DNA from 2 places in the Lysinibacillus sp. HST-98 genome. Region 1 is predicted to be linked to the other one. Evidence: a T-box and tRNA genes for the amino acid it is inferred to sense, from the RefSeq annotation. Region 1 holds a T-box; the other holds one or more tRNA genes.
What was found. The T-box of region 1 lies ahead of serS (serine--tRNA ligase). A T-box ahead of a tRNA ligase gene usually reads a tRNA of that ligase, here a tRNA-Ser.
Positions count from the first base shown of each region.

Region 2: it encodes a tRNA-Ser, which carries the amino acid that the T-box ahead of serS (serine--tRNA ligase) is inferred to sense. The anticodon was not compared.

Region 1 is NZ_JAENHX010000005.1:223,348-229,917, reverse strand. It holds gene JIN86_RS14005 (YrzI family small protein) at 713-859, opposite strand; partial or broken gene JIN86_RS14000 (NUDIX hydrolase) at 1,468-1,862, shown strand; gene JIN86_RS13995 (helix-turn-helix transcriptional regulator) at 2,004-2,951, shown strand; gene JIN86_RS13990 (DinB family protein) at 3,019-3,555, shown strand; gene JIN86_RS13985 (EVE domain-containing protein) at 3,567-4,040, shown strand; T-box leader at 4,266-4,482, shown strand; gene serS (serine--tRNA ligase) at 4,613-5,899, shown strand; gene JIN86_RS13975 (class I SAM-dependent methyltransferase) at 6,079-6,570, shown strand, end outside.
Region 2 is NZ_JAENHX010000017.1:24,584-31,153, reverse strand. It holds gene JIN86_RS23155 (YaaL family protein) at 70-285, opposite strand; gene recR (recombination mediator RecR) at 299-895, opposite strand; gene JIN86_RS23145 (YbaB/EbfC family nucleoid-associated protein) at 907-1,221, opposite strand; gene dnaX (DNA polymerase III subunit gamma/tau) at 1,242-3,029, opposite strand; RNA gene ffs (signal recognition particle sRNA large type) at 3,171-3,438, opposite strand; tRNA gene JIN86_RS23130 (tRNA-Ser) at 3,607-3,699, shown strand; gene JIN86_RS23125 (sensor histidine kinase) at 3,826-5,085, shown strand; gene JIN86_RS23120 (response regulator) at 5,086-5,964, shown strand; gene JIN86_RS23115 (cation:dicarboxylate symporter family transporter) at 6,057-6,570, shown strand, end outside.

The DNA of each region.
Region 1 (6,570 bases):
AGGCGGGTTTATTGCAATGGCATGGGTAGTAGACGCAATCAAGCCCGACTCCTCGCCAAATAATTTTTAGTTTACATAATATAAGTAAATTGGTCACAACTTACTGGTTATCGGATGCTCCTCATAATTGATCGCTCAAAAGGTTATTCGTATAAATAATAGTATTTAATCTAGACATGTCCAATATACATATCTAATTGATAATTATTGAGTAACAATAGAGTAGTCCCACAATCAGGCCATTGAAAAAGACTACAAGTTACTTTCCTCTCTGTAAGGAAAGTGACTTTTTAGTTTGTTTTAAATGAATAACGAACTTCAATATTCGGGTACTGTTTTTGCACTACATGGATAGCTAACTAGGCGGAACAATGGAATTAAAATAAAAATTGCCAAATTCAATTTTAGTATCGAGGAATTACGATTTTTAGCATTAGAATTATTTTTTTTAACATTGTAATTCCGCATTTTCTTAAACTACATCAAGTTGTTTGTGTAACATATCACTTAAAAAAGTGCAAAATACCTCCTGAAGCTACCCGTCCTAGATTAGAACGGGTTAGCTCAACTGAGATTATAACATTAGCTATATTATCACTTTATATTACTTCATCTGGTGGTTGTGTCTTTCTCCAGCCATAAAACTGCATAACGTCTTTTGATCATATAAAACATTTCAATTCCCACCTTTCATATTTTTTAATTAACAAGATTAATATTGACGAATACGAATATAATCGTCTATTTTTCTTCGGTTCTCTTCAAAGATTTTTTCCACATATTCATCACGAAGTGCTTTCTCAAGAGAGATCTTACGTTTGGTAATAGTTATCGTGAGCGCAAAAAAGTTTAATATCATTTATTATCACCTCCTTAAATGGCCATAAAAAAACCGTAGAGAGACTCCCCTACGGTGAAAAAGGCACAAAAATACCGCAGGGGGACACTTCTCCCTGCGGTATGGGTATGCTTATTTACAAAAAAATCTTAAGCGGTCCATTCCGATGTGGTCGAATGTGTGATTTTCATTTTTACTGAAGTTGTAGCTACCAATGACATCAATTTAACGATAACGATCATTTTATTCGACCTCCTTAAGAATTTTTTTGATTACTTAGTAAGTATAACTAACTTTACGTTGTTTGTAAACATCTTTTACTAAGCTTTCCTAATTATTGAAGTGTGAAGCGTTATGAATGCTGCGGTACATAGGGAAATCCAAACCCGGGGTATGGCTACAAAATGAAAAAGTATTAGCAGATCACATTGAGTAGGGTATCCCAGACATAAATATGAATACTAAAGAAAATTGCAATTATTGATGGTGACCATTCGGCTAGAATTCTGCAACAAAGCTAGTGTGGATTATGCGTAAAAATCTGTAGAAAAAGCCTATGGCGGCGAAGAAAAAGATGTTTTGGCAGTACATGGCACACTCGGTGTTCACATTCACGGGTTGAATATGCAATTTTTAAGAGAAGTGATTATGGATATTGGCAGGGATTAGCTGGTGGTGGAGAAGAGGGTCAGACTCCTATTGAATCTGCTAAACGAGAAGTATTTGAAGAGGCTGGCTTTACAAGAGATTATCCATATATTGCATTACTTCACTAGCAGTAGAAGATGTAGTTAAAGTAATTTCCTTTGGGGACAAGTCGTTTATGTATTCAATGAATTTTCATTTGGTGTTAAAGTTCCTACAAAAGATATATCATTATCCAAAGAGCACCTTAACTATGAATGGTTATGTTTTGAAGAGGCAGTAACACTTTTGAAATGGGATAGCAATAAAACGGCGTTGGGAATTGAACAAAAGGTTGTTAAATCTGATTAACACCAAACAGATGAAAGAAAATATTTAAGCTAAAACGGGTGCTTTGCTTGAAGAATACTGAGTTGCATAGGCAGCTCACTTTTAGGGATATAGCTCACATACAGTACTTGCTATTATTCTACTATTGGACAAGTACCGTAATAGAATGCAGAAATGGTGGAGGGAAAAAATGAACAAAACGGAGAGGCAGCTTGCAATCACGCTTGAATTACAGCGAAGTAAAACACTGAGAGCAGAAGATTTAGCTTCTCAATTTGAAACAAGTGTGCGTACGATATATAGGGATATTCAAGCACTAAGTGAGGCTGGGGTTCCCATTTTAGGCGCCCCTGGTCAGGGATATTCCTTAATGGAAGGATATTTTCTACCCCCTGTTAGGTTCACAGCAGAAGAGGCCGTCTCCCTGCTCATGGGAGCTGATTTTATCGAACAAAGGTTGGATACAGATTATGGTATTAATGCAAAGTCCGCTAAACGCAAAATCGAGGCTACTTTGTCGGAGTCAGTTCGTAACGAGTCAAGGCTTGTTCGAGAAACAATGCGACTGCTTCATATAGGTGAGCAGTCAACTGAAGAGCGGGTAAAAACGTATCTTAATCAAGTTCGCGATGCAATTTTGAAACAGTGCAAAATCAGTTTTATGTATATTAAAAAAATGCCAGAAACAGATGGGAATCGGAAGCATAAACGTGTGGTCTCTCCATATGGATTAACACTTGTCCATGAAAATTGGGTTTTACTAGCATACTGTGAAATGAGGCAAGAAATGCGACATTTCCGCTTGTCCCGGATGTCCGACCTTTCTGTGTTGGAAGATCAATTTCTTCTACCAAATGATTTTGACCTAAGTAGCTATCGGCCACCTGACAATCGAGATGAAAGAATAATAATGAGAGCAAACCCCGAAATTGCCGACAAAATCATTGAAGCAGTTAATTTTTATATTGCATCCATTGAGGAGCGGAATGAGGATGTAATCTTTCAATTTCGTGTTCGGTATCCAGAGGAACTATTACATCATTTACTCGGCTGGGGCGGAGATATCGAGGTGATTGAGCCGAAGTCTTTACGCTTCAAGATTCGGGAAGTAGCGAAAAAAATTTTAGAACACTACTGACATACACCTGTCAGTAGTGTTCTTTTATACTGTGACTATACCAAAATGAAGAGGAGCTGCTTAAAGGATGAAAAGTACAAAGGAAGTATTGAAGTCATTTGAACTTACAGTAGAAAGATATTTGGAAGAACTGACAAAACTCAGTATGGAAAAATTACATAGAAAGCTGAACGAAGAAGATTGGTCCATTGGACAGATGTATGTACATTTAATACAATCAGCTTTCATGCATCTACATAATGTCGAGCAATGTTTAGCTGGTAGAGAATCGACATTGAACCCAACGAAGGAAAAAACTGAGCAGGGTAAGATTGTTTTTAATCTAGAACAATTTCCTGCTGTTCGTATTAAGGTTCCTGCTTCTCCGATTTATACTCCGCAACCACCAGAGAGCATGGAGCATTTGGTAGATGGACTTCACAATGTAGTGGAACGGATGAGGAATACGGAATCAGTTCTACTACAAGCGCCTGTAAGTAACAAGATACTTCATCCGGCGTTCGGTGCTTTAAACGCGCAGGAATGGTTTATGTTGATTGACATGCATTACAGACATCATTTTTTACAACTGGATCGGTTGAAAAGTTTAGCATTTGAAGAGTAGGGGGATGCATCATGTCGAATAAAACAAGTCAGAAAAGCAGATATTGGATTGGCGTTGTATCCGCTTCTCATGTAAATTTAGCCATAGAAGGTGGTTTTGCACAGTTGTGCCACGGTAAGGCTGCACCTTTGCGTAAAATGTCTCCAGGTGATTGGCTGATATACTATTCCCCTCGCACAGACATGTTAAAAGGGAAGCCAGTTCAAGCATTTACTGCTATTGGTCAGGTTACGGACAACGGTGCTTACAAACATCAAGTGTCGGAGTCGTTTATGCCATTTCGCAGAGATATGCGTTATATTCCTTGTCGAGAAGTTAAGATTGCATTGTTGTTAAACCAGCTCACTTTTACACGTGGAAATCGCAATTGGGGATATCCATTTCGTAGAGGTCATTTTGAAATTGGAGCTGAAGATTTTATGACAATCGTTACTTCGATGTTAGATGGTGAGGAACAGGCGTTATCCGAGATATTAAAACACTGATTACATTTTGTGAACAATTTCACTTAAACTATAGTGTGCCTTAGTTAGAACAATCTTCAGCAATCGGGCGCGATTCTGTAATAAGGATCAGCGCTCGCTCTCATTTTAGGGCCAGATTGCGGAGTATCTTGTTAAGGTAATAAAATTTCTAGAATAATTTGTATCCTATGGAATGACTTGAAAAATTTGTTTTTATATAGTACAGTATGGTTGAAATTTAAATAACTGAACACGATGATGGGAAGTAGTAGCAAGCACGTTTTTTTTAGAGAGTCAGCGGTCGGTGGAAGCTGATAAAAGCACTTGTGAATCCGTCCTGGAGTTGCACAGTCGAAGTAATGTAAGTAGGCTGTTGCCGGCTGAAATGCCGTTATAAAATAAGTGGATTAGGCATATGCCTTAATCAATTAGGGTGGTAACGCGGGTAGCTCTCGTCCCTTTTTAGGGGTGGGGGCTTTTTTGTGTATATTTTTATTCAAAATGGAGCTATTTGAGTTTAGCTTACAACGCAATTACACCAAGACTTAAAGGATGCAACGATTCCCATCATTAAATTTACTGGAGGTATGACTATGTTAGATATTAAACGCATACGTGATAATTTCACGGAAATTAAAGAAATTCTATTAACACGTAATGAAGATTTAGGAAACTTAGATGATTTTGAAGATTTAGATGCAAAGCGTCGTGAGTTAATTGCTAAAACAGAAGAATTAAAGGCAGAGCGCAATAAAGTATCTGAACAGATTTCAATTATGAAGCGCAACAAGGAGAATGTAGATGAAATTATTGCTCGTATGCGTCAGGTTGGTGATGAAATTAAAGAGATAGATGTTCAACTAAATAATGTGGAAGAGCACTTTAAAGATATGATGATGCGCTTGCCAAATATTCCACACGAATCTGTACCAGTAGGCACAACAGAGGACGACAATATAGAAGAATATACCTGGGGCGAAATTCCAACATTTGATTTTGACATTAAAGCACACTGGGATCTTGCTACAGATTTGAAGATTGCTGACTTTGAACGAGGAGCAAAAGTAACAGGTAGCCGTTTCTTATTCTACCGTGGTCTTGGAGCTCGCTTAGAACGAGCACTGATGACATTTATGATGGATTTACATGCAGAAGAGCATGGTTATGAGGAAATGCTGCCACCTATCATTGTTAATCGTGATAGCTTAACGGGTACTGGAAATCTCCCTAAATTTGAGGAAGATTTATTTAAATTAGAGGAAACAGATTATTTCATGATTCCAACGGCAGAGGTACCTGTAACAAACTTCTATCGTGATGAAATTTTACTGGCTGAGGCTTTACCCCAAGGCTTTGCTTCTTACAGTCCGTGCTTCCGCTCAGAGGCAGGTTCTGCGGGTCGTGATACACGTGGTTTAATCCGTCAGCACCAATTCAACAAAGTGGAATTAGTACGCTTTGTAAAACCAGAGGAGTCATATGAACAGCTAGAGTTGTTGACAGGTCATGCTGAAAAAGTACTGCAATTACTAGGCTTACCATATCGTAAACTAAAAATGTGCACTGCTGATTTAGGTTTTACTGCAGCGAAGAAATATGATTTAGAAGTTTGGATTCCTGCACAAAACATGTACCGTGAAATTTCTTCTTGCTCAAACTTTGAGGACTTCCAAGCACGACGCGCAAATATTCGCTTTCGTCGTGAACCAAATGCAAAACCAGAATATGTTCACACATTAAACGGTTCAGGTCTTGCGATTGGTCGTACAGTTGCCGCTATACTAGAAAACTATCAACAAGCCGATGGAAGCGTAGTACTTCCTGAAGTTTTAAGACCATATATGGGTGGTAAAGAAGTAATTGCCCTAAATAACGGGTAAAAGCGATTTTAGATATCCTTTATTGTCTTGCCTTATAAAGATGTAGCGTAATTACGTGCTATAACAAACTAATGAATATTATGAATACATCATGCAATAGCTTATTCAATAATAGGGCGCATTTCTTTAATAAGTAGTTTAAGAGAAATAATGAGTAGATGAAGAAAGTAGGTAAGTAAATGATTCCATTAGTATATGACCAAGTTAATAAATGGGGCAAAGACGATGAATTCTTTGTAACAATGTTAAAGAAATTAAATGTAAAAAAAATAGCTGATTTGGGTTGCGGAACAGGAAGATTGACCAACCACTTTGCTAAAGCTGGTTATCATATTATAGCTATTGACCCGAATGAAGAGGCAATCGAATATGCAAAAAATAAAGAGTATCAAGGGGAAGTGGCTTGGATTGTTGGTGATAGCTCAAACTTAAAAACCAATATGTTTGATGCTGTCATAATGACAGCAAATGTTGCGCAAGTATTTCTTACAGAGGAAAGTTGGAAGAACGTCATTTCAGATGCATATCGAGCTTTAAAATCTGGAGGACACTTTATTTTTGATACACGCAATCCATTAGCAAAAGCTTGGGAACATTGGAAAAAGGATTTAACACCTGATGTTGCAGTGAATCAGGTGAGCGGGGAGCCACTTGAAATTTGGACTGAATAC
Region 2 (6,570 bases), on a different contig from region 1:
GCCCCCTCAATTAAATAATTATGAAAGTTTATGTTTCCTGTTTTGCTTCTATGAATATTTTACAAAGAACTATTTTATTAATACCTTACGAATTCTGGCTTCCTTAAACAAATAGAAATGAATACTTTCGGCTGTTTTGCGTTGAGCAATTACACCTAGGTCATAATCATCCATTAATTCTTCTATTATCTTTGCCTGTTGTAAATCCTCTTTTGTTTCTTTAATCAGATTCACAAGCTTATCATCAAATTCCTTTTTTAATTTCCCTTTACTACGGAAGAACATACTAATCCCTCACTCATAACTCGCGTCGGCCTTCCATTGCCTTAGACAGCGTAACCTCATCTGCATATTCTAGATCTCCACCTACTGGCAATCCATGAGCAATACGAGTTGTACGAATGCCTGACGGTTTGACAAGGCGAGAAATATACATAGCGGTTGCCTCACCCTCGATTGTTGAATTTGTAGCTAAAATAAGTTCTTGGACACTTTCATCTTGCAAGCGCACTAGCAAAGAAGCAACATTAATATCTTCTGGACCAATACCATCCATTGGTGAAATTGCTCCTTGAAGTACATGGTACATACCGTTGTAGTCACGCATTTTTTCCATTGCAATCACATCTTTTGTATCTTGTACAACACAAATAATAGAATGATCTCGTTGCTTATCTGTACATATGTGACATGGATCTACATCTGTTATATTGCCACAAACAGAACAGTAGCTTAGGTTTCGTTTAGCATCAATCAGTGCTTTAGAGAAAGATAATACATCATCTTCCTTCATTGTTAACACAAAAAACGCCAGACGAGCCGCAGTTTTCGGCCCGATACCTGGCAATTTCATAAAACTATCGATCAATTTAGATATTGGTTCTGGGTAGTACATATGAATACCTCCTAGAACGGAAGGTTTAAGCCTTGCGTGAATTTACCCATAGTTGAGTTTGTTTTTTCTTCTACTTTTTTCAACGCTTCATTTGTTGCAATAACAATTAGGTCTTGTAGCATTTCGATATCTTCTGGGTCTACTACAGATTCATCTAGATTTACTGAAACTACTTCACGCTGACCAGAAACTGTTACTTTCACCATACCGCCGCCTGCAACACCTTCAAATTGCTCAGCATTTAGAGCTTCTTGAGCCTCCATCATTTCCTTTTGCATTTTTTGCATTTTTTTCATCATACCTTGCATATTTCCCATTCCACGCATAAATGTTTCCTCCTAAAAATTTAATCTTCAATAATTTCAACAAAATCTTTACCAAAGAGCTTTTCAGCCTCTGTCACAAGTGGATCTTGTGAAGCAAGAGGTTGGGCATCATCGATAAATGGTTCTTCTGGCATTTCTGCCGGTGGTGGCTCTAATAATTCTTCTCCATGCTCTGATTCAGTCTGTGATTTCTTTTGCTGCAGACCATGATCACGAATAAACTCTTCACGCATTTTTAACCATGATTCTTCTGGTATACATAGCATTTCGTACATTGTACCAGTTTGCCCTGCAATTAATTGTGTAAAGTGAGCCTTTAAAGACTGGTTGTCGGCAACCATCTGACAATGAATATCATACTTGAATTTTAACACAAAAGCACTTGAAGATGCCGCAACAGGTTCGGCTTCTGCCAAAAGAGCAGATTGTGATTTTTGCATTTGACTTAAGGCTTGTGCCCAAATGGACTTAATACGTTGCACATCTTGCTTTGTGGCATCTTTCAGCACTTCCTGAATACGACCTGTAGGTGCTTTATAACCATTCGGACTTTTAGCTCGAGGCCGTTGCTCTTTTTGTGCTGTCGACGTCGTTTGCATAGGTGTCCCCGTTTGCAGTTGTAAGGATAGTTGCTGAACCAGCTGTTCAAGAGCTACAATTTTTTGAGTGAGATCAGGGTTTTCTCCCATTTCATTTGTAGTCACCGTCTGATGGGCTATCCCTCCTGAAAACTGTACCATTTTAAGCAAAGCCGTCTCTAAATAAATTTTAGTATGGTGAGAGAAACGCATCTCTTGCTGTGTCTTTGCAAGTATATCAATATACCCATAAAGCATATTTGGTGCAAATTCGTGTGCTAAAGTGAATACACGTTCCTCAGGAGATACAAGCTCTAAAAGTTCAGCTAAATCATCACTTGTTTGAAGTAATAATAAATCGCGGAAAAATGTAATTAAATCTTCTGAGAGCCGCAAAGGGTCCTTACCGTCAGCTATTAGTTGCTCTAAAAGGGCAAGCATTTGCGCAACATCTTTTACTTTGAGTGCCTCTGCTAGATCATAAAAAATATCCTGACTAATAGAACCTGTCACTAATAACGTATCCTCAAGTTTTAATTTTTCGCCGCTAAAAGACACAACTTGGTCCAATAAGCTTAAAGCATCACGCATTCCCCCTGCGGCTGATTGTGCAATCACCTTTAAACCTTGTTCTTCATATGGTAAGTCAATATCTTCTAAAACAACCTTCATACGTTCAATAATATCATTAGTAGAAAGTCGTTTAAAATCAAAGCGCTGACAACGAGAAATGATCGTAGCAGGCAATTTATGAGGCTCTGTAGTTGCTAAAATAAACACAGCATGAGGAGGTGGTTCTTCCAACGTTTTTAAAAGAGCGTTAAAAGCGCTTGTAGAAAGCATATGCACTTCGTCTATGATGTACACCTTATATCTACTGCTTGCGGGAGCAAAACGAACCTTTTCTATGATATCCCTAATCTCTTCAACACGTGAATTTGAGGCTGCATCAAATTCAATAACATCTGGATGTGAACCATCTGTAATACTTATGCATGTAGCACATTCATTACACGGCTCTTTCGACGGTGCATGTTCACAATTCAAGGCCTTCGCAAAGATTTTAGCAGTACTTGTTTTCCCTGTACCACGGGGCCCAGAAAACAAGTAAGCGTGTGTTGTTTTATTTGCTAGGAGAGCATTTTGTAGCGTTCTTTTGACATGTGTTTGACCAGACATTTCTCGAAAAGATTGCGGTCGATACACACGGTAAAATGCTTGATACGTCACTGATTTCCTCTCTCCTTCTCCATTTAATTGAATACTTTTATTATAGCATTTGCTGCATTATATAGAAAATGAAGTTGCTAAATTTAAAATAAAAAAGCATCCGCCTATAATAGACGGATGCTTTGAATTGGCAATTTAATGCCGTGCACCTTTCCTTGACAGCCGCACATAAGCGTTACTCTTGTCGTTAGCTCAGATTAGGCAACCCCGCGGCACATGAATAAGACCACTTAATGCTGCTTCCTTCCGGACCTGACATGGTTCATGGGTATCCATTGCGCAGGACCCAATCGTCAACACTACGTGCAAAAGGCAGACCAAACAATACGGACAGCCTCGAAAAAGGAATTCAGTCTCGCTAGAGCGGATTGCGAGTTACAGGACACCGCTACCTTCCCACCTAGCACGGCAATAACTAGTATACTGACTGTTTGTATAAAATGCAACTTAATGCACAAATTATTTATTTCTAAGTGACGATTTAAACAATATATATTTTTTTAAAAATTATCTTGACGTTCGTTTCTAGTTATGATAAATTTATTTTTGTCGATAAGACAGTAAAGCAATATAACATGGAGGTATACCCAAGTCTGGCTGAAGGGATCGGTCTTGAAAACCGACAGGCGGGTAACACCGCGCGGGGGTTCGAATCCCTCTACCTCCTCCAGTTTTAAATTTCCGACTACGAATGTAGCCGTTTTTTTTTGCCTAAATTGTATGTATTACTTGTTAGATACCACTTCCGCCTCGGTTGTGGTATTTTTTATTATATCAATGATGGGAGGTTGTTGAATTGCAATCGAAATTACTTATGACACGTGCTTCCCTTACTTGGATTTTCATTATTGCTGTTATGACTGCAATAGGTAGTGAAATTAAAATTATGCCTTTTGCTAATACAACATTCCGTTTTGGTTTAGGAACAATTGTCTTCTTTTTATGCACATTAATTAAACCTACACCAATTATTTTAGCTGGTGTAGCTACCAGTATTGTGACAACTATTTTTCGGGTTATTAATTCGACATTACACGATGTTCCGATTGCCGAGAGTATATTTAACCATTTACCAGCCGGTTTATTTTATGTATTGTTTGCAGTATGCCTGCAAGTTTTAGATATTCAACAATACAGAGAAAAACCACTAAAACTTGGTTTACTCGTTGCTTTTAGTGAGGTCATCAGTAATTTAGCTGAACAAATTTTCCGCTTTTTTGTCCAAACATATACTTTTTTATTTCTCCATGATCTCTTGATCCTATTAGCAGTAGCATTATTACGAAGCTTTTTTGTAGTAGGGATTTATAGCTCTATTTTGGTAGCGGAACAAAAAAAACGGGTACAAGAAATGCTGAATATTGGATCTGACCTCTATGTGGAGACACTATATTTAAAAAAATCAATGAATCATATTGAAACAATTACAGGTAGTGGTTATGAATTATATCGTCAGTTAAAGACGCTAGGTTTTCGAGCCGAGAGTTTACAAGCACTTCATATTGCCCAGGAAATCCATGAAGTGAAAAAGGATTCTCAACGGATATATGCTGGGATTTCAAAGATTGTCGGTGAAAAGAGCTTTGGCCCTTTCGTATTATCTGAATTATTGCATTATATTGAAGAAGGTAATAGGAAGTATGCAGAATTACTCGGTAAGGAAATACAATTTAATACATGTATAGACTTCGATTTTCAAACGAAAGATCATATTGCATTGCTTGCTCTATTAAATAATTTATCAGCCAATGCTGTTGAGGCTATTGAAAAGCAAGGGATCATTTCTATTGCTATTGAGCGCCAAGAGGATAATACTGTAATAACAGTATGTGATAATGGACAAGGGATTTCACAAGCAGATATTTCTGTTATTTTTGAACCTGGATACACCACTAAATTCAATGTTGATGGTGTTGCAGCAACTGGCATTGGGCTTTCACATGTTGCTGAACTAGTAGAAAAATTAAAAGGCTCAATAACCGTTGAATCAAACAATCAATACACAACGTTTAAAATCATAATTCCTACGCAAACTATTCAAACGGGAGAGACTTAAATGAGGTATTTTATTGTAGATGATGATCGTGCAAGTCGTGTTATGTTAAAGCAAATTATTGAAGATAGCGGGTTAGGAACAGTTATTGGTGAGGCTCGAAATGGTGAAGATGCCATTCCACAAATTTTAATGACACAGCCAGAGTTTGTACTTATTGATTTACTGATGCCTAAGCTTGATGGTATCGCAACTGTGGAACAACTTATGCAAAATCGTTTCGAGGGACAATTTATTATGATTTCACAGGTAGTGAATAAGGACATGGTTGGCGAAGCATATGAGCAAGGAATTGATTTCTTCATTCATAAACCAATCAATCGTATTGAAGTTGAAAATGTTTTAAAAAAAACAACTGAACAATTTCGACTTAAAAATTCACTATTAGTGATACGTCAATCACTTACAAACATTGAGTTAAGTGAACAAAAGACTCATAAAGCTACATCACGAGACCATATTCAATCTATTTTGAATGATATGGGGATTGTCGGCGAAATTGGTAGTGAGGATATCATTGCCATTATAGAAACATTACTTGCCCACCAGCACAAGATTGCACCCCTTCCTCCATTAAAGGAGCTTTATGAAGAAATTGCAGCTGTGACCAAGGCTACGCCAGATGAAATTTTAAAAGAGAGTAAGGCCATCGAGCAGCGTGTGCGTCGTACAATATTAGCTGCCATGATTAATCTTGCTAATTTAGGGGTTGTTGATTACACAAACTCAGAATTCGAGTACTATGCTCCTCGTTATTTTGATTTTAAAGAAATTCGTCAGCTCATGACACAGATTGAAGATCACGATAATCGTAAAGCAAAGGTAAATATTAAGAAGTTTATTCAAGTGTTATATTCAGACATTTTAACAAAAGTAAATTAATTTTCTCGGATTTTGTCGGATTCCATAAGTCCTCCGTATTATTAAAGTAAGGCGTGTCCTAAAAATTTAATATTAGGGGAGGTACAAAGGATTTGAAAAAGAAATTTAAAGTCAGTTTAGCCGCTCAGATTTTAATCGGTTTGATTTTAGGGATCATTGTTGGTGGTATCTTTTACGGAAACCCCAAAATTGAGACATATCTACAACCATTAGGGGATATATTTTTACATCTTATTAAGATGATTGTTGTACCGATTATTATTTCGACATTAATCGTTGGTGTTGCTGGTACTGGAGATATGAAGCAACTTGGACGATTAGGCGGGAAATCAATAATTTACTTTGAGATTATTACTACAGTTGCAATCGTAGTTGGATTACTTTCTGCAAACATTTTCCAACCTGGTGCAGGTATTAACATGAATGAATTATCTCAAGGGGATATTTCGAAGTATGTATCAACAACTGAGGAAGTACAGCATGAAGGACCATTTGATATCATTGTAGGCATTGTCCCAACAAATATTATTCAGTCAATGGCTGAAGGTAATATGCTAGCAATTATCTTCTTCTCAGTTATTTTCGGTTTAGGGGTTGCTGCAGTAG